DNA from 3 places in the Alteromonas sp. BL110 genome. Region 3 is predicted to be linked to each of the others. Evidence: predicted binding sites of a transcription regulator. Region 3 holds the regulator's gene; each other region holds the start of a gene.
The links. Region 3 encodes FNR, which switches genes on or off when oxygen is low (the NO sensors DNR and NnrR bind a similar motif). Its sites were predicted from a motif close to TTGATCTAGATCAA; they were not measured.

Region 1 (7,239 bases), 1.7 Mb from region 3:
TTCTTGAATGCGTTGCACTATCCAAGCTAACCGAATTGAATCGTGCTGGCACGTTGTCGTTGATGTACCAGTCATACGCATGGGATACGTCAGTTTCCGACGTATTGGTTAATGTGACGGTAAAGGTTACTTCGCTTCCACCATCTATAGTTGATGGCGAAGCTGTTTTTGTAGCAGTTAGGTTTGGCTCGGCAATACGAATATTCTGCGTCGTGTTGTTGCTCTGGTTAGCACTGCTTTCATTTAAATAGTTTACTTCACCTGTTACCGTTTTATTGTTTGTACGGTTATTGTTACTGGTGTTTAAGGTAAGCACATCAAGTGTAACGGTGATACTTTCATCACCTGCATCGTCGTCATTATTTGTAACATCACCCAAATCGAAGATAACAGACTGACCACTGACAACCGGGGTAATAGTTGTATCTGACGCAGTAATTGACACGCCGTTTGCAGTCGTAAAGCCCGTATCAAATGTTCCGCGAATTTTTGCGGTGCCTGTTTGATAAGACATCCCAGCAGGCAAAATAACTTCAATAATGTCCTGGTTAGCGGTCTCTTTTGTTTGTCCTTCGGGCACGACAGTAGTGAACGAATAGGTTAACACCTCACCGATAGCGGCTTCTCGCGTGCCGGTGTCACTGGTAAAGGCTTCAGATGAAGCAATTAGCGTTATGTTATCAGCGGAAATGGCTTTGGTTGCCGTGGTATCTGCACTTTCTGACTGTGAATCACGCTCAACGGTTTGATCGCCTGTTTGGCTATCACCTGTAGCTACGGCGGATATCTCAAACGAGGAACCAGTCTGTGCATCTGCTTTTAATTCAACAGTATAAGTAAACTGCACGCTATCACCAGCAGCAAGCTCTGCACCGGAATAGGTTACACTAGACGTATTTTCAAGTGCATAAGTAAACCCAGTTGCAGTTGTTACTGCGGTTACATTTGTGAAAATATCAGTATCAACATTGCTGACCACTTCAACATCGTAAGCGGTAGCTGTACCTGTATTTTCAACATCAATAGTTACGGTTACCGTATCGCCTGCTTCTACGCCAGAGCTTGGCGCCACACTAGTTGTTGTACTTAATACATGTTCAGCAAACTGGTTAGTTGATGAAGCCGATGCATTGTTGGTGGTATTGTTGGTTCCTGCATTTACCTGCAGCTGCTTGCTTTGCGTTGACGTTGTAGCGGCATTTTGTGTTGCATCTTGCACTAGGGCTTCAAGCGTAATTGAAAATGTATTATCGCTTAGATCGTTATCATTATTCGTAGTTGTACTGCCGTTAAACACAGCTTTAACAGTTTGCCCGCTTTCTACCGTTCCCGACGATGTCACAGTGGGGCTGGCACTTACGGTACCGTCAAACCCTGTTGAATTTACCGTTAACGTATTGCTGTATTCAAAACCAGCAGGAAGCGTCATATCTACCGTTAAGTCCTTCGTGGTGCCCTCTGGCAACGTCACGTCTACCCGATATTGTACGGTGTCACCAACCACAACATTACCTGTAGGACTTACTATGGTTGACGCAATAGCAATATCAGAAACGGTAACAGAAGCGTCATCTGTTTGTGGGTCAAAGGTTTCAGTTTGCTCTGAAGCCGATGCCCAGTTTATTGTCGCTTCAGACGTAATGACGTCATTAGGCTCTGCAGTTTGGGCAATATCTTGAGTGAAGGTAAGTACATACACATCACCTGCGGATAGGTTTTCTACACTGTAGGTGCCCGCAGATAAGGAGCCGTCACCTAACGTTGTGCTATTCCCATTAAGCGTTGCAGAAACAAGACTTTGCGAAGCTACGCCAGAAATTAAAGGCACACTGGCGGTAGTTTTAAATGATGTAGCACCACCTTCGTTTGTTATCGTTAATGTGTATTGAACGGTATCACCGGCATCTACGTTTCCTGCAGAAGTGGCAAGTGAAACAGTTAATTCTGGCGCACGAACTATTATCTCTGCAGATTTAAGATCGGCACTAACAGCGTCTGGTGTATTGGTTGATGTTCCTTGGAACAAGTTAGCTAACCTTAGACCGTCGGCGTAAGGCTCGTCGGTAACCTCAACGGTAAAATCAACTTCTAGTACTTCAGCTTGGGTTGTCGAAATACTGCCCCAGTCTAACGTTACGCTGTTTTCAGCAGATGATACCGTGATTGTAGGTGTGAGCGTTGTTACCGTATTTTCAGTGGTATAAGAAAAGCTGGTGTTGCTCGCAATATTTGGATTTGTATCGACAGTCGTTTCTGGGATTAAGAAAACGGGCAAAGGAAGAAAATCTACAAATACAATGTCGTTAGTATCACCAGAAGGAATATCCATGCGCAAACGATAGATAACGCTTTCACCCGGTGCGTACTCAAGAACTTCTGTAGTCGTGTTATTGTCAGAATTTACGAGGAATTTAGTTGTTGTTATTCCTTCGATAGATACTGAATCACTAGAGCCTTCTGAGCAGCTCGCAGCACCACTCTCTACGTTGTACTGCGCGCTTTGCGAAAATGACAGTGAATCGTTAGCGACGACTGGGGCACCGCTATCAACCCCAGTATAACCACCAACGTAATTTTGCTGTATATCTACGGTATAAGACACCGTTAACACGCTTCCACCTGAAAGCGTGCTTGTTACGTCGGTTACGTTGTAGGTTATCGTTTCATTTTGACTGGCATCAGTACTTGAAGCAGGTCTTGTTATATTAAACGTGTTTCCACCATAGCTGACGGTGATATTGGATGAAAAATCCACGCCATCGGCTATGGTGTCGTTAAGAATTAAAGAATCTACCGATATATAGTCAGAGATTTGAATAGAGTTAGTAACGGTAAGCGTATTGCCAGGGCTTGATTGATTAGCGCTAACGCCTTGCTGTATTGCTACATGTTTTGCCGCAACCGTATCACTGCTAGAAACTTGGGTAAGACCATTACCGTTATAGTCAGCATTAAAAACTAACGGATGCTCGATACTTGAAACACTACACTGCTGCGCATCTAGTACATTAATAAAATGCATGGGGTAGCTAACGCGCACATCATTTTCGCTACTTGTACCCGTAGCTGAAGTACAAGACACATCTAAAGTACCACCAGGGTTTGACGTAGAAGGCTCACTACCTATAGCACACCCTGTTCCACCACTAATTGTAGCTTGAGCACTGTATTGAACAGCGCTGTTTAAATTATCGGTAAACTGTAAGTCATCAATTGTTGGACCGTTTGCTACATCAACCGTATGGGTGACGGTTGCCGAAAAACTTGGACCCGCAGCAAGCTCGTTTTCCGCAGCCGAGCTTTGCGTTGTTATTTGGTAAAGTGCCGCCTCAACCGACGCGCTTTGCGTTGTGCCTACTATTGGACCATTGTCACCTGTTGCCGTGTCGCCAAACTCATATACGGGAGTAACTTCAATAACAAACGCTTCCGCAGGCGTTGCATTGCTGTCGATAGTGAAACACACATTAGTTGTCAAATCAGGGCCGTTGGCTACAACCGAGCCCACCGGAATATCTACCGTTGAAAAGCTGAACCCTTCCGTTCCGCTAACGGTTTGAGCGATGATAGGATCTTCAAGCTCATTGTTGTTCGCTACAGTGTCGAAAGTGCCTACATTAACCGTATCACTGTTACTTCCAATAAATGTTGCCCCGTTGAATGTTAAGTCGGCATCATGAATAACGCGCAGATAAGGGCCATACCCGGTAGTTCCTGTGTTGTTAAAAGGAACGTCATAACAAAATGACTCCCCAATAAACGCACTTTGTGGCGCTGAGTTGGAAATGACGGGGGTTGCTGCTTGTGCACTTTGTAATGCGCCTAAGAGCAATGAAGTACCGATGATGGCTTTGGACAATGTGCGGATCATGTCTTTCCTTTAGCGCGTATATTAATTCGAGAGGTAGCTCTCTTCCATGGTCTATGTTGAGAAAGCTCTTTAACAAAAACACTCGACAAGACTGTGAACGTTAGTTCAAGAATGTCGCTTTCGCCAACAAATCAAACAATAAAATTAAATAACTTAAAGCTAATATTTATTACTTATTAATAAGTTAGCGTATGAATTCGTGGACATTACAACGATAGATTTAGTAAGAAAACTAGACATAAGGATAAGGAAAAACTCTAGGGGTAACTCCCTATTTAAATTTGGAATCGCCCGTCTCATGTCGCCCTGAAGAGCTTTTTTAATAATTATTTTGGTTAAATTAGGCATTTGTATAAACATTAAATTTTCGTTTTATACGGCTCATAACATGAATAAAACTTGTATTTATTGACCTCACACAATAAACTTTCAGTAATTTCTGAAACTTCTGGAAAATAAAAATGAAAATGACGCCTTTAATTACATCTGCGGTCATGCACTTTGGCGAAATGGGAAGTCGCTGGGGTTTTAATCGGACAGTAGGGCAAATTCTTGCACTTATTGTTTTGAACGAAGAGCCTATTTCGGCACAAGAGATTGCCGATGCGCTCAATATCTCCAGAGGCAACACGAGTATGGGCTTAAAAGAGCTTCAGTCATGGCGCTTAGTTAGACAACACCATGTTCCTGGTGAGAGAAAAGAGTTCTTTATTCCTGCCGGTGATATTTGGACGCTGGCAAATCGGGTATTTGAAGAGCGCAGAAAGCGTGAGATAGACCCAACCATGAGCCTACTTCGGGATTTACTTCTCGATGCACCCGCTAATGAAAAGGAGGCAAATGCTCAACATAAACTGAACGAAATTCACGATTTACTCGAATCAATTACGGCATGGTCTGAAGAGCTTCAGAATCTTGGGCCTGAAAAGTTAAACACGTTAATGAAGTTAGGTTCTGGCGTGGGCCGTATGCTTGAGCTTAAGGACAAGCTACTTCCGGGAAAAAACAGCGTTAACTAAGGGGGCTCTCTGTGGATGCATTCTTGCTGTCTCGTTTACAATTTGCGTTAAATATTAGTTTCCATATTTTGTTTCCAACCATCACTATGGCGATGGGCTGGTTTCTATTCTATTTTAAACTGCGCTCTAACATCTCAGGTCACCCAGTGTGGATGCGCATGTATCGTTTTTGGGTACGTGTTTTTGCCCTCAGCTTTGCCTTAGGTGTGGTAAGCGGCGTTACCATGTCATTTCAATTTGGTACCAACTGGCCAGGGTTTATGGAGAAAGTCGGAAACGTAGCTGGCCCGCTTTTAGGCTACGAAGTACTTACTGCTTTCTTCTTGGAAGCTACATTCTTAGGCATCATGTTATTCGGCATACGCCGTGTTCCTAACTGGCTGCACACAGCATCTACCCTTATTGTTGCCCTTGGCACCACAACCTCTGCATTTTGGATATTAGCGCTTAATAGCTGGATGCAAACCCCACAAGGCTTTGAAGTGGTAGACGGCGTGGTGTATGCCACAAACTGGAAAGAGATTATTTTTAACCCGTCTTTCCCCTATCGCTTTGTACACATGATGTTAGCGTCTGGTCTAACAGCCAGTTTCCTCATTGCTGGGCTTTCGGCGTACCGCATGTTGAAAGGTGACGATAAACTCGCCCCAAAATTAGCGCTTAAAACAGCCACCTATACGGCGGCAGTGCTTATCCCTTTGCAGATTTTTGCTGGAGACATGCACGGTTTAAATACCCTTGAGCATCAACCTCAAAAAGTGGCGGCGATGGAAGGGCTATGGGAAACCACTGAAGGTGCACCTTTATTGCTTTTTGCAATTCCAGACGAAGAAAGCAAAGAGAACCACTTTGAAATTCCTATTCCTTATGGGGCGAGTTTAATTCTTACACACGAGCTTAAGGGCGAAATAAAAGGACTCAATGAGTTTGAAGGAGAGCATCCGCCCGTTGCTCCTGTGTTCTTCGGCTTCAGAGTCATGGTGGGTATGGGTATGCTAATGCTGGCCGTTTCGTGGCTTGGCAGTCTTTACCTTATTCGCAAGAAAGAATTTCCTGTGTGGCTGAAACGCACCTTTGCAGGTATGGCATTTAGTGGCTGGATAGCAACGTTAGCAGGCTGGTACGTTACAGAAATAGGTCGGCAGCCTTATTTGGTAAGTGGTGTATTACGAACCGTGGATGCGGTTACGCAGTTGCCTCCGGCTAATATTGCTCTGTCGTTCACGCTTTACCTTGTAATTTACACTGTCCTTCTAATCGCATACATGGGAACACTGATGTTGATGTGCAGACGAGCAGTTGAAATTGAAGAAATAACAACGGAAGAGCGGGAAGTGGCGAAGGCAAAGATGCAACCTTCTGAACCTGACCCAAGCACGGTATAGGGAGAGCAAATTATGTTTGAAAATATATCAGCAGAAATGCTTGGAAATATTTATGTGGGTTTACTCGGTTTATCTGTATTGTTGTACGCCATTTTAGATGGTTATGATTTAGGCGTAGGTGTACTTATTCCGCCAAGAACAGAGGCTTTCCGCGACGACATGATAGCCTCTATCGGCCCATACTGGGATGCAAATGAGACTTGGCTTGTGCTCGCTATAGGTTTGCTGCTCATTGCTTTTCCTGAAGCTCATAGTGAGTTTTTGCAGACCCTGTACTTGCCTGCAACTTTTATGTTGTTGGGGCTTATTCTGCGCGGCGTAGCGTTCGACTTTCGCGCCAAAGTTGTGCAGGTGAAAAAGCGTAAGTGGGATTTGGTATTCAAATACGGTTCGCTTTTAACCACACTTGCTCAGGGTTACATGTTGGGCATATACGTTACGGGGCTTCGAACTGATATTTGGGCGCAAGGCTTTGCACTACTTGCGGCATTTGGTGTTACGGCAGCCTATGCATTTATTGGCTCGTGCTGGTTAATACTTAAAGGCGAAGGTGAGCTTCAACAAAAAGCGTATTACTGGGCACGCCGAGGTTTGATTGTGCTGGCTGTGGGGATTACTGCAGTAAGTATCGCAAACCTAACCTTACACGACGATGTGCGAGATTTATGGCTATCAGCACCTTGGGGCTATGTGCTATTCGCAATACCCGTAGCTTGTTTCGCCCTTTTAGCATTGTGTGGTGTGTTGCTCAAGAAACTGCCTAGCGCGCAAGGTAAAGGCGAATGGCTCCCGTTCTTTATTGCCTTACTTATATTTTTACTTTGCTTTACCGCATTTGGCATTAGCTACTACCCGTTTATTATACCTGGGCAAATGACGGTGATGGATGCGCTCAGCGACGCTAACTCTCTGCGTTTCTTGCTAGTTGGCGTAGTTATTGTTGTTCCTATTATTTTGGCCTATA
Region 2 (7,239 bases), 2.2 Mb from region 3:
GCGCTTGCGACTTCTTCAGCTTTTGCTTTCGTTCTGTTCGCAATAGTCAGTGAAGCAGCACCCGCTTTTAACAACGGAGAAATAACGCCTCGGGCTGCGCCGCCGGCACCGATAAGCAACACGCGTTTGCCCTTAATTTCCACTCCACTATTAAGTAAATCATTTACCAACCCCACACCATCTGTGTTGAACCCTAATAGCTCACCACTGTCACCATTCATTAGAGTATTAACAGCCCGTGCATCTTTAGCTGCTTGGTCATCTACCTTTGCTAAGTTAAAGGCATCAAGCTTAAAAGGCATGGTGACATTGCAGCCTACAGCATGTTCCTGAGCTAAAAACGCTTTGGCGGCTTCAACAAAACCATCTTCAGGCGCAAGTATCTTTTCATAAGAAATCTTTTCTCCAACTTGATCAGCAAACATTTGATGAATAGTTGGTGATAAACTCTGTGCAATAGGATTTCCGAATACAGCGAATTTTTTCATGGGAATACGAGACTTATTTAATAAAAAGAAGAAAAGCGATAGTCGTGCTTCGCAGAGTACACCATATGAGCGTGTAGGTGGAGAGGAGAAAGTACGGGAATTAGCAAATACGTTTTACGACATTATGGAGACCGACCCACTTGCAAATGAACTACTTGCTATTCACCCTCAGCCATTAAACAGAATTCGCCACGTATTCTTTTTATATTTGAGTTTATGGCTGGGTGGTCCTGATGATTATCAGAAGCAATTTGGCCACCCACGTTTGCGTGCACGCCACCTCCCCTACACAGTAACACCAGAGTTAAAGGCCCAGTGGATGTATTGTATGCGCAAAGCTATGTTTAAAACGGTTGATGATATCGCTTTAGCCCAACAATTAATTGATTCACTCGATCAACTTGCCAATCACATGGTGAATACAAAATAAAAAAGCGCGTTGAAAGGGTTAACCTTTTAACGCGCGAATCCCCTATTACTGTCTACGCTCTTGTTGGCGTATAAAGTAGTGCAATTATGAAAGGTTCAACTGTTAGGTTTAGGCCTTAGAAGGTGTAACCTACCGATATCGTGTACACCCAAGGGTCTATTTCAATATTACTAACCTTTCCAGCAGCATCGCCCACTTTAAAGGTGGCCTCTGTATCAATATCTATGTAACGAACCGATGCGTTTACATGCCACTTGGAATCTATTTGATAGTCCATACCGACTTGAGCTGATAAACCAAATGAGTTATCTAGCGATAGGTCGCTTAAGCCCGCAGTTTCATTTACTCCCGTAAATTCCTCATCAAAGATAAAGGTATAGTTGATACCGGCACCAATGTACGGCTGAAATGCAGAGCTTGTATCGTTAAAGTAATAGTTCGCCGTTAGTGTAGGTGGAAGGTGTGTGACTTCACCAAGCTGGTTTCCTGTACCTAGAGGGTCAGCTACGGAAAAGTTAACGTCGTGCTTAAAGGGCGTTGCGGCAAGTAGTTCAATATTAATATTATCAGTAATAAAATACGCGACGTTCAAACCTAGCTGGGTATCGTTATCGATATTAAGGGCAACACCAAGATCAGTACCACCAGCGACGATGTTAGACGTCGATTCGTCTGGTGCAACGGTAGTCAGGCCGCCACGGACTATCCAATCGCCCTGCTGATGAGCGCTAGCTAAAGGTGAAAGTGCAGCCAGTGTAAGACAAAGTGCAGATAAAGTGTGTGTGCGCATGATGTATCTCTTTTGTGTTTAACTAAGATGGCGCTACTTTACGCCCTTATTTAAAAGAAACATTGATCCAGCGCAAGCTCGATAACGCACTGAAACACTGATGATATTCGACCTTGATGTAGATCAAAAAAAAGGCCGCATTAACGTTAATGCGGCCTTTTTCAGTCATTCAAGATTAGTGCTGTTATAGGCGGTAAGTTTTAGAATTTAAGGGCTGCCCCATTTACCAATTAATCACCAATCGGTAGGTTTTAACCAATCTGTCAGCTTAGCCTCTGCGCTACCCGGTGCGGGCGTATAGCAATACTCCCAGCGGGCTAGTGGCGGCATCGACATTAAAATAGACTCTGTGCGCCCACCGGTTTGCAATCCGAACAAGGTACCCCGGTCGAACACTAGATTAAACTCAACGTAGCGGCCTCGGCGATATAGCTGAAAATCTCGCTCTCTTTCACCAAAATCGGTTTGCTTGCGGCGTTCAACAATAGGAACGTAAGCATCGATAAATCCATTGCCTACCGCCTGCATAAACGCAAATGACTGTTCAAAGCCCCACTCATTCAGGTCATCGAAGAACAACCCACCCACGCCGCGAGTTTCATTGCGATGTTTTAAATAAAAGTAGTCATCACACCACTTTTTATACTTAGGGTATACCTCATCGCCAAACGGCTTACACAATTTCTTAGCAGTGTCATGCCAATGCACAACGTCATCCTTAAACGGATAAAACGGCGTTAGGTCAAAACCACCGCCAAACCACCAGATAGGAGCTTCGCCTGCTTTTTCCGCAATAAAAAAGCGAACATTAGCGTGTGAGGTTGGGATATACGGGTTATGTGGGTGAATAACAAGTGATACGCCCATGGCCTGAAAGTTTCTTCCCGCAAGTTCAGGACGATTTGCCGTTGCTGATGCAGGCATTTGGCTGCCAAAAACGTGAGAAAAGTTAACACCGCCTTGCTCAATCACCGCGCCGTTTTTTAATACGCGAGAGCGTCCACCGCCGCCTTCTTCGCGCTGCCAGCTGTCCTCAACAAACTGACCTTTACCATCGGCGAGCTCAAGGGTTTGACAGATTGTGTCCTGCAACCCTAATAGATAGCTTTTTACTTGTTCTATTATTTCAGCGGCATTTTTACCGTCCAGTAATTCTGCTGATGTCATGCTCTTATTACCTCTGCTGTGTCACCATCGCGAATAGTACTGGGTTTAGTTGCACCGCCCACTACACCGTCAACGTAGAAAACAGAGTCAGCGAATACGGCTTTTGCTTCTTCGGTGGTGGTGGCTGGCGGTTGACCGGTTAGGTTAGCGCTTGTAGAAACGAGAGGCTTCCCTAACTTGTTGCAAAGCTCTACTACAACTGGATGATTAGTTACGCGTACTGCTATTTTACTATGTTTGCCGGTTAACCAAACGGGCGCCGATGATGACTTAGGTAATAGCCAGGTGTTAGGGCCAGGCCAGCTTGAGAAAATATCGGTACGTCGGTGTGGTCGTATGGCATTGTCGTTGACATAGGGCAATAGCTGACTGTAATTGGCAGCTATTAAAATAACGCCCTTTTCTACTGGTCGTTGTTTTAACGCTAACAGCGCATTTACCGCTGCTTCGTTGTCTGGGTCACACCCGATACCCATCACCGCTTCGGTTGGATAAACGATTAAACTTCCCGCTTTAAAAGCGGCAACATCAGGGTCTACTTCAGATGAATTAGCCTCAACGGGTGTAAACGTATTTACGTTCCCATTTTGGGTATCAGACATGGTTTTGATCTCTTTGTATAGTTCTTGGTTTAGTTGTTCGTTTAGTTAATCATATAGTTACTTTTTAAAGCCACAAGTAGGCTGAGGACACTGTAATTGCCCCTTTTTGTCTATCAATACTCCCCAACCACAGTCTGGGCAGCTTTCATTTACCGGCGTGAAATTTAGCACATATCGACATTGTGGATAATGGTTACACGCGAAAAACTGCTTGCCGTATTTGTTAGTACGTGAGATCAAATGCCCTTTCCTACATTTAGGGCAATCTACCAAGGTGTCTTCTTTTTCTTTAATAGGCTCTATGTGATGGCATGAAGGAAAATTGGTACAGCCGATGAACATGCCAAACCGCCCCTTTTTAATTGCTAAATCAGAAGCGCATTCGGGGCAGGCAATACCATCTAAGATTTTAAGTATTGTGGTTTGTTTATCGTGAAGTGGCTTACTAAAGTTACATTCAGGATAACCGGTACACCCGATAAAAGGGCCTGATTTACTGTTCTTTATATGAAGAGGTTTGCCACACTCAGGGCAATCTCCGAAGTTATCATCAAGAGCGTGCTCGTGTGCAGAAAAAAGTGAATGGTCTATTTTAGACATGTTGTGGACGTAAAAGCCTTAAACGCGCTGCTGTTGCACAGCGCATTTAGTTAAGTATAGATGTAAAGAGCAGTGGGCAAGCCTGCATTAATGCAGAACACCATCTGGCTCTTCGAACAAAAGATCTTCCATTTGCGCATAGGCTTTTTCTTTACCCGGTACATTAAACAGTACCATTAGCACAACCCACTTAAGGTCTTCTAGACAGAATTCGCTGGAATCAATTTCCATAACGCGGTCTATCACCATTTCACGTGTAGACGCATCTAATACATTGACCTGTTCTAAGAACATAAGAAAACCACGACATTCCACATCTAGACGCATCTGTTCTTCGTGCGTGTAAATACGGCTTAAGCTAGTGCTAATCCCTTTGCAAAAATACGGTTTTATATCCGTTTCTTGCAGAGCCGCTAGCTTTTCCAACCATGCGAGGGCTTTATAAATCTCATCGTGATGGAAACCTGCGCGCACAAGCTCTTCCGTTAGCTCGTCTTGATCAACACGAATTTCCGTTTCACTGTGAATGAAGTTTTCAAACAGATACATGAGGATATCGAACATATTATTTTCCCCTCAATTTAACGTAACCACCAGGGACAGCGGCTACTAAACCACGCAACTCATATTCTAATAATGATGCCATTGCTTGCGATACTGATAAGGCATTGCGCTGAGCTATAACATCAATAGCGGTGATATCATAATCCACACTAGCTAATAATTGATCGGTTGCCAAGCTATTCGCTGCACTTTTTTCGTCTTGCTCATTTACATCCAAGCCCAGTTGTCCAGGCTGAAGACCAATTTCATCAAGAATATCGTTAATATTAGTTACTAATTTGGCGCCCTGTTGGATTAACCAATGGCAGCCTTCAGAGTACGCGTGAAAGATACTACCAGGCACAGCGAATACTTCTCGCCCCATATCTGCGGCCAAATTCGCAGTTATCAAGGTGCCACTCTTAATTTTTGCCTCTACCACTAAGGTTCCAAGCGATAACGCTGCGATAATTCTATTTCGCCTAGGAAAGTGCCAAGGTTTAGGCCCCTGCCCAGGAAAGAACTCTGTGACGGTAATGCCCTTGTTATTATTAATCGATTCGTAGAGATTACGGTTCTTAGCAGGGTAGACGTTTTCAGGCCCCGTCCCCATTACCGCAACTGTTCCTGTATTACCAGACAAAGCGCCGTGATGCGCGGCACTATCAATGCCCATAGCAAGGCCACTTGTTACTGCAACCCCATTATTAGACAACCCTAATGCAAATTCACTGGCGATACGTTTACCCTGAATGCTGGCCCTTCTGCTGCCGACAATGGCAACTTGTGGGCTACGCAGCAAAGTACTATCCCCCGTTACAAACAGTACAAGGGGTGGACTGTCCAATTGTTTTAACGATTGTGGGTAGTATGAAGATGCATAGTGAATAATGTGTCTATTATCAGCAGTTTGCTGCCATGCAAGGGCGGCATCAATAAGGGGCTTTGATATTTGGTCTACGAGCTGTATCACAGCGTCAGGAAGCAATGATGCATTACCGGCTAAATCAGCGGGCGATAGTTTATAGTGTTCAAGTGTCTGTAACCAGATTTTAGGAGAAATGCGCTGAGCGGAAGCCAGTGCTACCCATGCTAATAATTCGCTATCTGATTGAGAAGTGTGCTGTTTCATTGTCGCTCCTTTGTGAGCGACAATGAAATCTGTGGCGCTTAAGGCTTTGCGACAATAAAGCCGCGCTTTATTCCTCTGTTCGCTCGCGTTATTAATCCATAGCTTGCCGCATCAAACGTTTTAAAAACAATAATTTCACCTACTTTGAGCGCGGGCTGTGCTACCGTATCAATGAACCACTCACCACCGTTTTTAGCACCGGGTTCATTAACATAACGCGGGCTATCTTCATCGATAATGGCTGGTCCTTGAGCATACACCCCCAGTACCGTGCCTGGCGCTACATCCATCGCACCAAGGTCAACAATGACGACATCATATTTGCCAAGTAAGTCATGATCATGCAAATCGCCAACAACTACTCCTCGTTGTGAGGTAGCAGGCGTAAGCTCGAAACCTTCTGGATGAGTAAAGCCACCGGCCATTAGTTTGTCACCGCGTTTTGCTTCTTGGTTGGCGTCATCGATAAACAGCAGCATAGTATCGTCTGCTTGGTCTTTCTCTACCAACGAAGCATTAGATACGTGCGTAACCTGAATGCCTAACGTTTCCCCATCTAGGTTTTTGATAGTAGCGTGCTTTCTAATAACTCTGTACTGGTCGTCAGTACTGAATTGTTGCTGACTAAGCACAAAGTCATCTGACGCAAACCTGACATTTCCGTCTTGGTTACCTAAGAGTCTAGGCAATTCGGAATAGTCGTCTTCGTCTAACAGCATATGCTGTCTTACAAAAGGAGAGATAGTTGTCCAAGACAGGACGTCAACAGGTTTTGGCTTTATTCGCTTATCAGTAGACGGAGACAGATTGTAAGCCAGTTTGTCGCGCTTCACGCTTAAGACAGGCTGACCATCAATGTAACCTACAACGATGACATCACCAGGGTAGATAAGGTGAGGGTTATCTATTTGCGTATTCGTTCGCCAAAGCTCTGGCCATAGCCAAGGCTCGTTTAGAAAAATACTCGCAATTTCCCATAAGGTGTCGCCACGCTTCACTGTATATGTCTCAGGTGCCGTGTCTTTTAATTGAAGCGCGAACGCAGGCAAAGACAAAAGCACTCCAAGAATAAATATTGCTGCACGACGCGCGTTTGTTAATCGCTTTTTCAAATTGACCACCTGCAAATTATTCACTGTCATTTATTGTTGATTTTTCAGACAATAGCACTATATCGGCAGAAGTACGTATTCTTATAGGGTTTAGGCAAAAAACTGCACGAAACCACCCGATATACGTTAGAATAGTAACTTAATAAGCACTGTAAAGCGTGCTGGCAATTAGATCGTATATGAATTTATACAGCGAAAAGGTGAAGTAAGCGAGAAATGGCAATTTTAGACGTATTAAGTTTTCCTGATGAACGTCTTCGCACGGTAGCTAAGCCCGTAGAAGAGGTTAACGACGAAATTAAACAATTGGTATCGGATATGTTCGAAACCATGAAAGACGAGAACGGTATTGGCCTTGCAGCGACGCAAGTTAAC
Region 3 (7,239 bases):
ATTTTTACTGGGTTGCTCTTACACTGACTACACCGGTTGTGCTGTATTCTGGTAGCACCTTTTACGTGGGTGCAGCTAAAGCACTTAGCGCGAAAACGGTTAACATGGATGTGCCGGTTACACTGGCAATATTTGGCACTTACATCGCCGGTATTCGCTCTACCATGCTAGAGCAAGGCGAAGTGTATTTCGAATCCATCTGTATGTTCATTTTTCTGCTGTTACTTAGCCGATTCTTAGAACACCGTAGTCGACACAGAGCCGCGCAGATTTCTGCGAATATGATGCAGTATGTGCCTGTGTCAGCGACTAAATTAATGTCAGATGGTAGCGTTGTTGAATGTCTAGCAAAGCAGTTAAAGATAGACGATGTAGTGCTTGTTAAGCCTGGTGAGACTATCCCCATTGATGGGCTGGTTACAGAAGGGAACGCTGCGGTTGATGAGTCTATGCTTACCGGTGAATTTAACCCAGTTCGTAAATCAAGCAACAGCGCTGTTTACGGGGGTACCGTATGTCAGGACGGTAGCCTCACCATTATAGTTACGCAAACTCTTAAAAATGCGTTGGTAAATCAGATTGTTAGGCTTCAAGCAAGCGCGATGGCAAGTAAACCGAAAGCCGCACAGATAGCCGATAATTTCTCTCGATATTTTGTCTCGGCGGTACTGCTTATTTCAGCGGTAACCTACGCCTTTTGGGCCTTTAACGGCAGTAATGATGCATTTTGGATCACCATTTCAGTGCTGGTAGCTACTTGCCCTTGCGCCCTAGGATTAGCCACGCCATCAGCGCTTACTTGCGCTATGGCGAAATTAAACAGGCAAGGTATTTTGCTAAAGCGTGCCGACGCCTTAGAGCAAATAACTGATATTGACACCATCGCGCTAGATAAAACCGGTACGCTTACACAAGGTAAGTTCACTATATCAAACGCCTGGTATGCTGATGGTGTCGATAGTGATAGCGCGCTATCCATCGCCCGCTCGCTGGAATCTCGTTCTGAGCACCCTATTGCTAAAGCCTTTAGCGATAATAAAGCCCTTAGCGATAATAAAGCGTTAAGCAGCAGCACTATCCACAAAGTCTCTAATTTTACGGTCACACCAGGTGGCGGAATTAGCGGTGAAATTAATGACACGCTTTTTTCCATGGGCTCTGCAGCATTCAGCGTTCACGAATCACAGTTAAAAGTCATCGATGAATTTCCTTCAGCTAACGTGTTTCTTACTGTCAAAGGCCGTATTATGGCGGCATTTGAAGTTCGAGACTCACTGCGTGACGATACCCAAGAAACCCTCGATATATTGGCAAAAAGTCATACTCTTGCAGTATTAAGCGGTGATACACAGCCAAATGTGAATTCTCTTACCGCGTCTTTACCAATTTCCACTGCGAAAGGTGGACTTACACCAGAGCAAAAATACGAAGCAGTTCAAGCTATGCAGCAATCAGGCTCAAAGGTAATGATGATGGGGGATGGCATCAATGACGCACCTGTTCTAGCCAGTGCTGATGTAGCAATAGCAGTAGGTAATGCCACTGATGTTGCAAAAACTGCCGCTGACGTGATTTTGCTAGGCGACCAATTACTCTCAGTACCTGAACTTATTCGCACATCACATCAAGTGAAGCAAAAAATAAGACAAAATATTGGTTGGTCGGTAGGTTACAACGTTTTGATCTTACCTTTCGCTGTATCAGGCCTACTTTCGCCGTGGATGGCGGTTGTTGGCATGTCATTAAGCAGTATCATAGTAGTGACAAACTCTACGCGACTTTTAGGCAAATAGCATGAGCATTATTTACGTTTTAATACCAATCGCGATCATCATAGTGGCTGTGGCAATCGTGATATTCTTCTGGGCGGTTAAAACCAATCAGTTTGAAGACTTAGACCGTCAGGGCTACAGCATACTATTTGATGATGATCTTCCGCCTGAGGAGAAAAAGCTCGCTGAGCAACGCAAACAACTTCAGGAAACTAAAGCAGAGAAAAACCAAGGGCAGCATGGAGGGGATTAATTACTTCTCGGCCTTTCTTATCGGCTTAGCTGGCGGTGTTCATTGTGTGGGCATGTGCGGTGGTATAGTAGCGGCGCTGAGAATGGTCTCACCAAAAGGTGCATCAGCAGTACCTTACACCCTCGCCTATAACATGGGGCGCATAGCTAGCTACACCATTGCTGGCGCTTTAACCGGGGCACTTGGAAAAATTGCAGCAGACTATATCCCTCTTGCCAACTATGCCCTTTCCCTTCTAAGTGGAATTATGTTGCTTTTACTGGCCTGCTATTTAGGCAAATGGTGGACGGGTCTAACGGTATTGGAAAGCGCAGGAAAAGGTTTATTCTCCAAACTACAGCCGTTATCTAAACGTTTTTTACCGTTCAAAACACCGCTTAGTGCTATACCCTACGGGTTTATCTGGGGGTGGCTGCCGTGTGGATTAGTGTATTCAACACTGACTTGGTCTTTAGCGGCGGGGAATGCGCTACAAGGCGCTGCTATTATGTTTTTCTTCGGTTTAGGCACCCTGCCTACTCTCCTCGCTGCAAGCGCAGGTAGTCATTACATTACCCGTAGTTTTCAGCACAATCGCGTTAGACAAATCATCGCAGTAATGATGGCCATATATGCAGCCTATCTTATTCATGGCGCAATAGTTTAAAAATGGGTGTATCATAATTGCGTAATCTTCAAAAGAGCATGCATTATGAGCAAAGGAAGCCAATTTTCTATTCACTGTCAAAACTGTAGCTTCAGTCACTTATGTTTACCGGTGGCACTGAACAAAACAGAAATTGAGTCTCTTGACGATATAATTGAGCGCAAAAAACCGCTCCATAAAGGCGATACGCTCATTCAAACTGGCGATAAATTTCGTTCACTTTTCGCTGTAAGAACGGGCTCTTTCAAATCATTTGTAACCAACCAAGAGGGTGAAGAGCAAATCACCGGCTTCCACTTCCCGGGTGATATTATTGGGTTCGATGCCTTACGGGAAAATAAACACCAAAGCTACACCTCTGCGCTAGAAACAGCCATGGTATGTGAACTGCCTTACGACACCCTCGATGAAATGTCGGTGCAATTCCCTAAGTTACGCCATCAAATAATGAGCTTTATGAGCGCGGAAATAAAACAAGATCACGACATGATTATGCTTTTAAACAAGCGTACCGCAGAAGAGCGTTTACTTTATTTTATATCGCATCTTTCCCAGCGCTTTGAAGAGCGCGGCTTCTCGCACAGGGAATTTCACCTGACTATGACCCGTAACGAAATCGGCAACTATTTAGGGTTAACGATAGAAACCATTAGTCGTCTATTGAGCCGTTTTCAGAAGGAAAACATTATAAAAGTAGACGGTAAGCTTATTTCTGTTTTGGATTTTGATCGGTTAAATACCAAGCTAGAGGCGTTAAATGGACCTAGCGTGGTCTGTAACGGCTAATTTTTCGTGTGTTACCTTAAGCGCGCGGAACGTGCGCTTTTGCTTAACACTCGTTCATCTCATATCGCTAACTTTTACCTTATATCTCACTGAACGCGCTCAGCTTTCGTTTTAATTCCTGAACTTTTCATTTACGTTTAACACTCTTGATCCAAAACAACTCACGTTTTTCAAAATGTCGTTTATAGTTAATATAAATGGTTTATATAAACTGTTTTGAAACAATTTCGATGTCGACAGCCATACAAAGCTTTGTAGTTGAGGAGACGTTATGATTGAGTGTAAACGAATTCTTGCCGTAGTGGATGCGGAACGCGATAACCAGCCTGCCCTAAGCCGTGCCTATGAACTTGCGTCAAAAACGGGCGCCACGGTTACTGCTATGATGGTGGTATTTGATCTGTCTTACGATATGACAACCATGCTTAGCCCCGACGAACGTGAATCAATGCGCGATGCCGTTACAAAAGAGCACGCCAAATGGCTTTCTGCCCAACTAAAAGAACAAGGCTTTTCAGAGACCGATATTGTAGTTGAGTGGAACAACCGTGCTTATGAGTCGATTATTTATTTCGCCCTTAACAACCAAATCGACTTAGTAGTAAAAGCCACTAAAAAACATGACGACCTTGCCTCGGTGATCTTTACCCCTACGGACTGGCACTTAATGCGCAAGTGTCCGCGCCCCGTTCTACTCGTTAAAGAACATGACTGGCCAGAAGGCGGTGAAATCATTGCTGCAGTGAACGTAGGAAGCGAAGATGATGAACACGCTGTACTAAACGACAAGCTTACATTAATCGCGAATGACTATGCCTCTTTGCTGAAAGGTAACGTTAATTTAGTCAACAGCTACCCTTCAACACCACTCAACATTGCCATCGAAGTGCCGGAGTTTGACCCTGACACGTATCACGATGCGGTAAAAAACCATCATATGAAGGAAATGCGTAGTCACGCACTCAAATACGGTATTCCAGATAATAAATGTGTGGTGAAAGAAGGCTTACCTGAAAAAGTTATCCCACAAGTAGCAAAAACACTCGATGCAGAGTTAGTTGTAATAGGTACCGTGGGACGGGTGGGTATTTCAGCAGCGCTTATTGGCAATACTGCCGAACACGTTATCGATGAACTGAATTGTGACGTATTAGCAATTAAGCCCGATGGATTTGAATCACCGATAACCGTGTAGTTAACTACTTAGTTGCGCTAAAATACCAAGACACTCGGTGGCAACAAATAGCGAGTCGGCGCTTGGCGTTTTTCATAAAAAAAAGTGCGCATTTAGCGGTTAATTACGCGAATTAGTCACACACGCTTAAATCAGTACTTAACGCTTCTCGATAAATTTAACTACACAGCGATAGTCTCGAAAAGGCGCTTTAATGTATAATGGCGTCTTTATCACAAACCAAGCTAGTTAATTATGAGTTTAGGCACAAGCAGTGCTGACGCGCCGACGTTAAACGCCGCGCAAAGTAAGCAAAAGTACAACTTCAACAAACTTCAGAAACGACTTCGCCGCAACGTGGGTAAGGCCATTGGCGATTTCGGTATGATTGAAAACAACGACAAGGTCATGGTGTGTTTATCTGGCGGTAAAGACAGCTATACCATGCTTGATATTCTATTGTTTTTAAAGAAGATTGCGCCTATTCATTTTGATATTGTTGCGGTAAATCTTGACCAAAAGCAACCTGGTTTTCCCGAACATATCTTACCCGAGTACTTAGACAGCATTGGCGTTGACTACAAGATTGTAGAAGAAGACACCTACTCTATTGTTAAAGACAAAATTCCTGAAGGGAAAACGACCTGTTCGCTTTGCTCTCGTTTGCGTCGTGGTATTTTATACCGCACAGCGAAAGAGTTAGGCGCGACTAAAATTGCTTTAGGACACCATCGTGACGACATGTTAGAAACTTTCTTTCTGAACATGTTTCACGGTGGTAAGCTGAAATCTATGCCACCAAAACTGGTCAGCGATAACGGTGAACATATTGTTATTCGCCCACTTGCGTACTGCAGCGAAAAAGACATTGTGAAATATTCACAAGCCGCTGAGTTCCCAATAATTCCGTGTAACCTTTGTGGTTCACAGGAAAATCTACAGCGCCAGAATATCAAAGCAATGCTTCAAGACTGGAACCGCCGTTTCCCAGGTCGTATTGAATCAATGTTCCGTGCGCTTCAAAACGTGGCCCCTTCACACCTTGTAGACAGCAACCTTTATGACTTTAAGTCTATTGCCACCCAAGACGGCCCCGTTGCAGATGGTGATATCGGATTTGATGAACCTTCTTTTACTACAGAAAATAGTGCAGATCTTAACGATGAAGATAACGCTATCGAGGTAGTAAATATTATGGAACCAAAGTAAATGAAAATTGGACTTGCGTTAGGTGCCGGTGCCGCAAGGGGCTGGACGCACATTGGTATAATTGAAGCATTAGAAAAGCTTGGCGTTAAGATTGACGTTGTCGCTGGTTGCTCCATTGGTGCTTATGTTGGCGCTGCCTACGCAAGTGGCAGATTAGAGGGTTTAAAAGAGTGGGCCTGTTCACTTAGTGACTGGCAGGTACTTGCGCTTATGGGCGTTGGATTAAGACGCGGCGGTATTGCCAGCGGACAAAAGGTTTTCGACAAACTTGCAAGCGAGTTTTGTGTCTCTTCTTATGAAGACATGCTTAAACCTTTTGCCACAGTCGCTACCGACCTATACACAGGTCGAGAAGTGGTGTTCAATTCAGGGCCCATTGGCGACACCATTCAAGCATCTTGCGCTATCCCTGCGCTCTTTGCCCCCGTCGCTCACGGCGATCGCTGGCTGGTAGATGGTGCGGTGGTTAACCCTGTACCGGTTAACCTGTGTCGACAGTTAGGTGCAGACTTTGTAATTGCGGTTAACCTTAACGCCGACTTTCGCCCGCTTCGGTTAGAAAAGTTAAGGCAAGACCACGAAGAAAACCAACGTAAAACCGAAGACTTTTTTACTAAAAGCCAAAACGTATTGCGCCAATGGTTTTCGCCTGATAGTAAAGATGACAAAGCATCAGCGGAAAATGAAGAGCAGCTTCAATTTAATGCTTCTGACGATGTGAATACCGAAGAAAGCATAGCGTCTGACGTTATTGAAAAAGTAGAAGAAGAATTTACCGAAGTACCCGCTAAGGTGAATAAGCGAAATCCACCGGGGATCATGAGCGTAATGAGTAGCTCACTTGAAATACTTCAAGCTCGTGTTACTCGTTCACGTCTAGCCGGCGATCCGCCAGATATACTTATCGAACCTCAGCTTACTGATGTTGGCATTATGGAGTTTCACAGGGCGGAAGAACTTTGCGCAAAAGGTGAAGAAACCATCGCGCGGATCGCAGAGCAAATTAGGTATCAGTTGCTAACCTGATACCTAATTGTTCAAAAGGCAGATTAACTAGATGCCATAGCTGTTACACGAAGCGGCGCTTTAGGGAGCGTTAAGCCTTTCGCCTCATTTATCCACTCTTGTTCTAAATGCAGAACACCGTTGTTAATTTGTACACCTTGCGGCGTAACGAAATCTAAATTCTTGTCGTCAAACTGAATCATTAAGCCCTTCACTGACGGCATCATAAAAGACAAAAAGCTCCCCATCTCATTGAAGAAAGCTTCATACTGTTCATATAAGAAAGTGAGTTCTTCTTGCTTGTAATACTGTTTAAGGTATTCGGGCTTAGTTTCAAGCTGCACTGACATATCACAAACGTTCGCACGTTCGTTTAAGTCGATACGTACCAGTG

Region 1: D1814_RS09890 (GbsR/MarR family transcriptional regulator) is a predicted target of FNR. The motif match lies at 4,280-4,293, and genes of this name have one in related genera.
Region 2: D1814_RS07435 (OmpW/AlkL family protein) is a predicted target of FNR. The motif match lies at 1,822-1,835, and genes of this name have one in related genera.

What each region holds. Positions count from the first base shown of each region.
Region 1 covers NZ_CP031967.1:2,256,768-2,264,006, reverse strand. The annotation lists gene D1814_RS09900 (tandem-95 repeat protein) at 1-3,871, opposite strand, end outside; gene D1814_RS09890 (GbsR/MarR family transcriptional regulator) at 4,333-4,890, shown strand; gene D1814_RS09885 (cytochrome ubiquinol oxidase subunit I) at 4,902-6,275, shown strand; gene D1814_RS09880 (cytochrome d ubiquinol oxidase subunit II) at 6,288-7,239, shown strand, end outside.
Region 2 covers NZ_CP031967.1:1,708,222-1,715,460, forward strand. The annotation lists gene aroE (shikimate dehydrogenase) at 1-488, opposite strand, end outside; gene D1814_RS07430 (group II truncated hemoglobin) at 487-918, shown strand; gene D1814_RS07435 (OmpW/AlkL family protein) at 1,034-1,708, opposite strand; gene hemF (oxygen-dependent coproporphyrinogen oxidase) at 1,943-2,875, opposite strand; gene D1814_RS07445 (Sua5/YciO/YrdC/YwlC family protein) at 2,872-3,477, opposite strand; gene D1814_RS07450 (DNA topoisomerase family protein) at 3,535-4,077, opposite strand; gene D1814_RS07455 (DUF494 family protein) at 4,165-4,641, opposite strand; gene dprA (DNA-processing protein DprA) at 4,643-5,752, opposite strand; gene D1814_RS07465 (LysM peptidoglycan-binding domain-containing protein) at 5,791-6,864, opposite strand; gene def (peptide deformylase) at 7,081-7,239, shown strand, end outside.
Region 3 covers NZ_CP031967.1:3,928,126-3,935,364, reverse strand. The annotation lists gene D1814_RS17175 (heavy metal translocating P-type ATPase) at 1-1,793, shown strand, start outside; gene ccoS (cbb3-type cytochrome oxidase assembly protein CcoS) at 1,795-2,025, shown strand; gene D1814_RS17165 (sulfite exporter TauE/SafE family protein) at 2,012-2,671, shown strand; gene fnr (fumarate/nitrate reduction transcriptional regulator Fnr) at 2,717-3,457, shown strand; gene uspE (universal stress protein UspE) at 3,729-4,652, shown strand; gene ttcA (tRNA 2-thiocytidine(32) synthetase TtcA) at 4,887-5,840, shown strand; gene D1814_RS17145 (patatin-like phospholipase family protein) at 5,841-6,866, shown strand; gene D1814_RS17140 (DUF2987 domain-containing protein) at 6,890-7,239, opposite strand, start outside.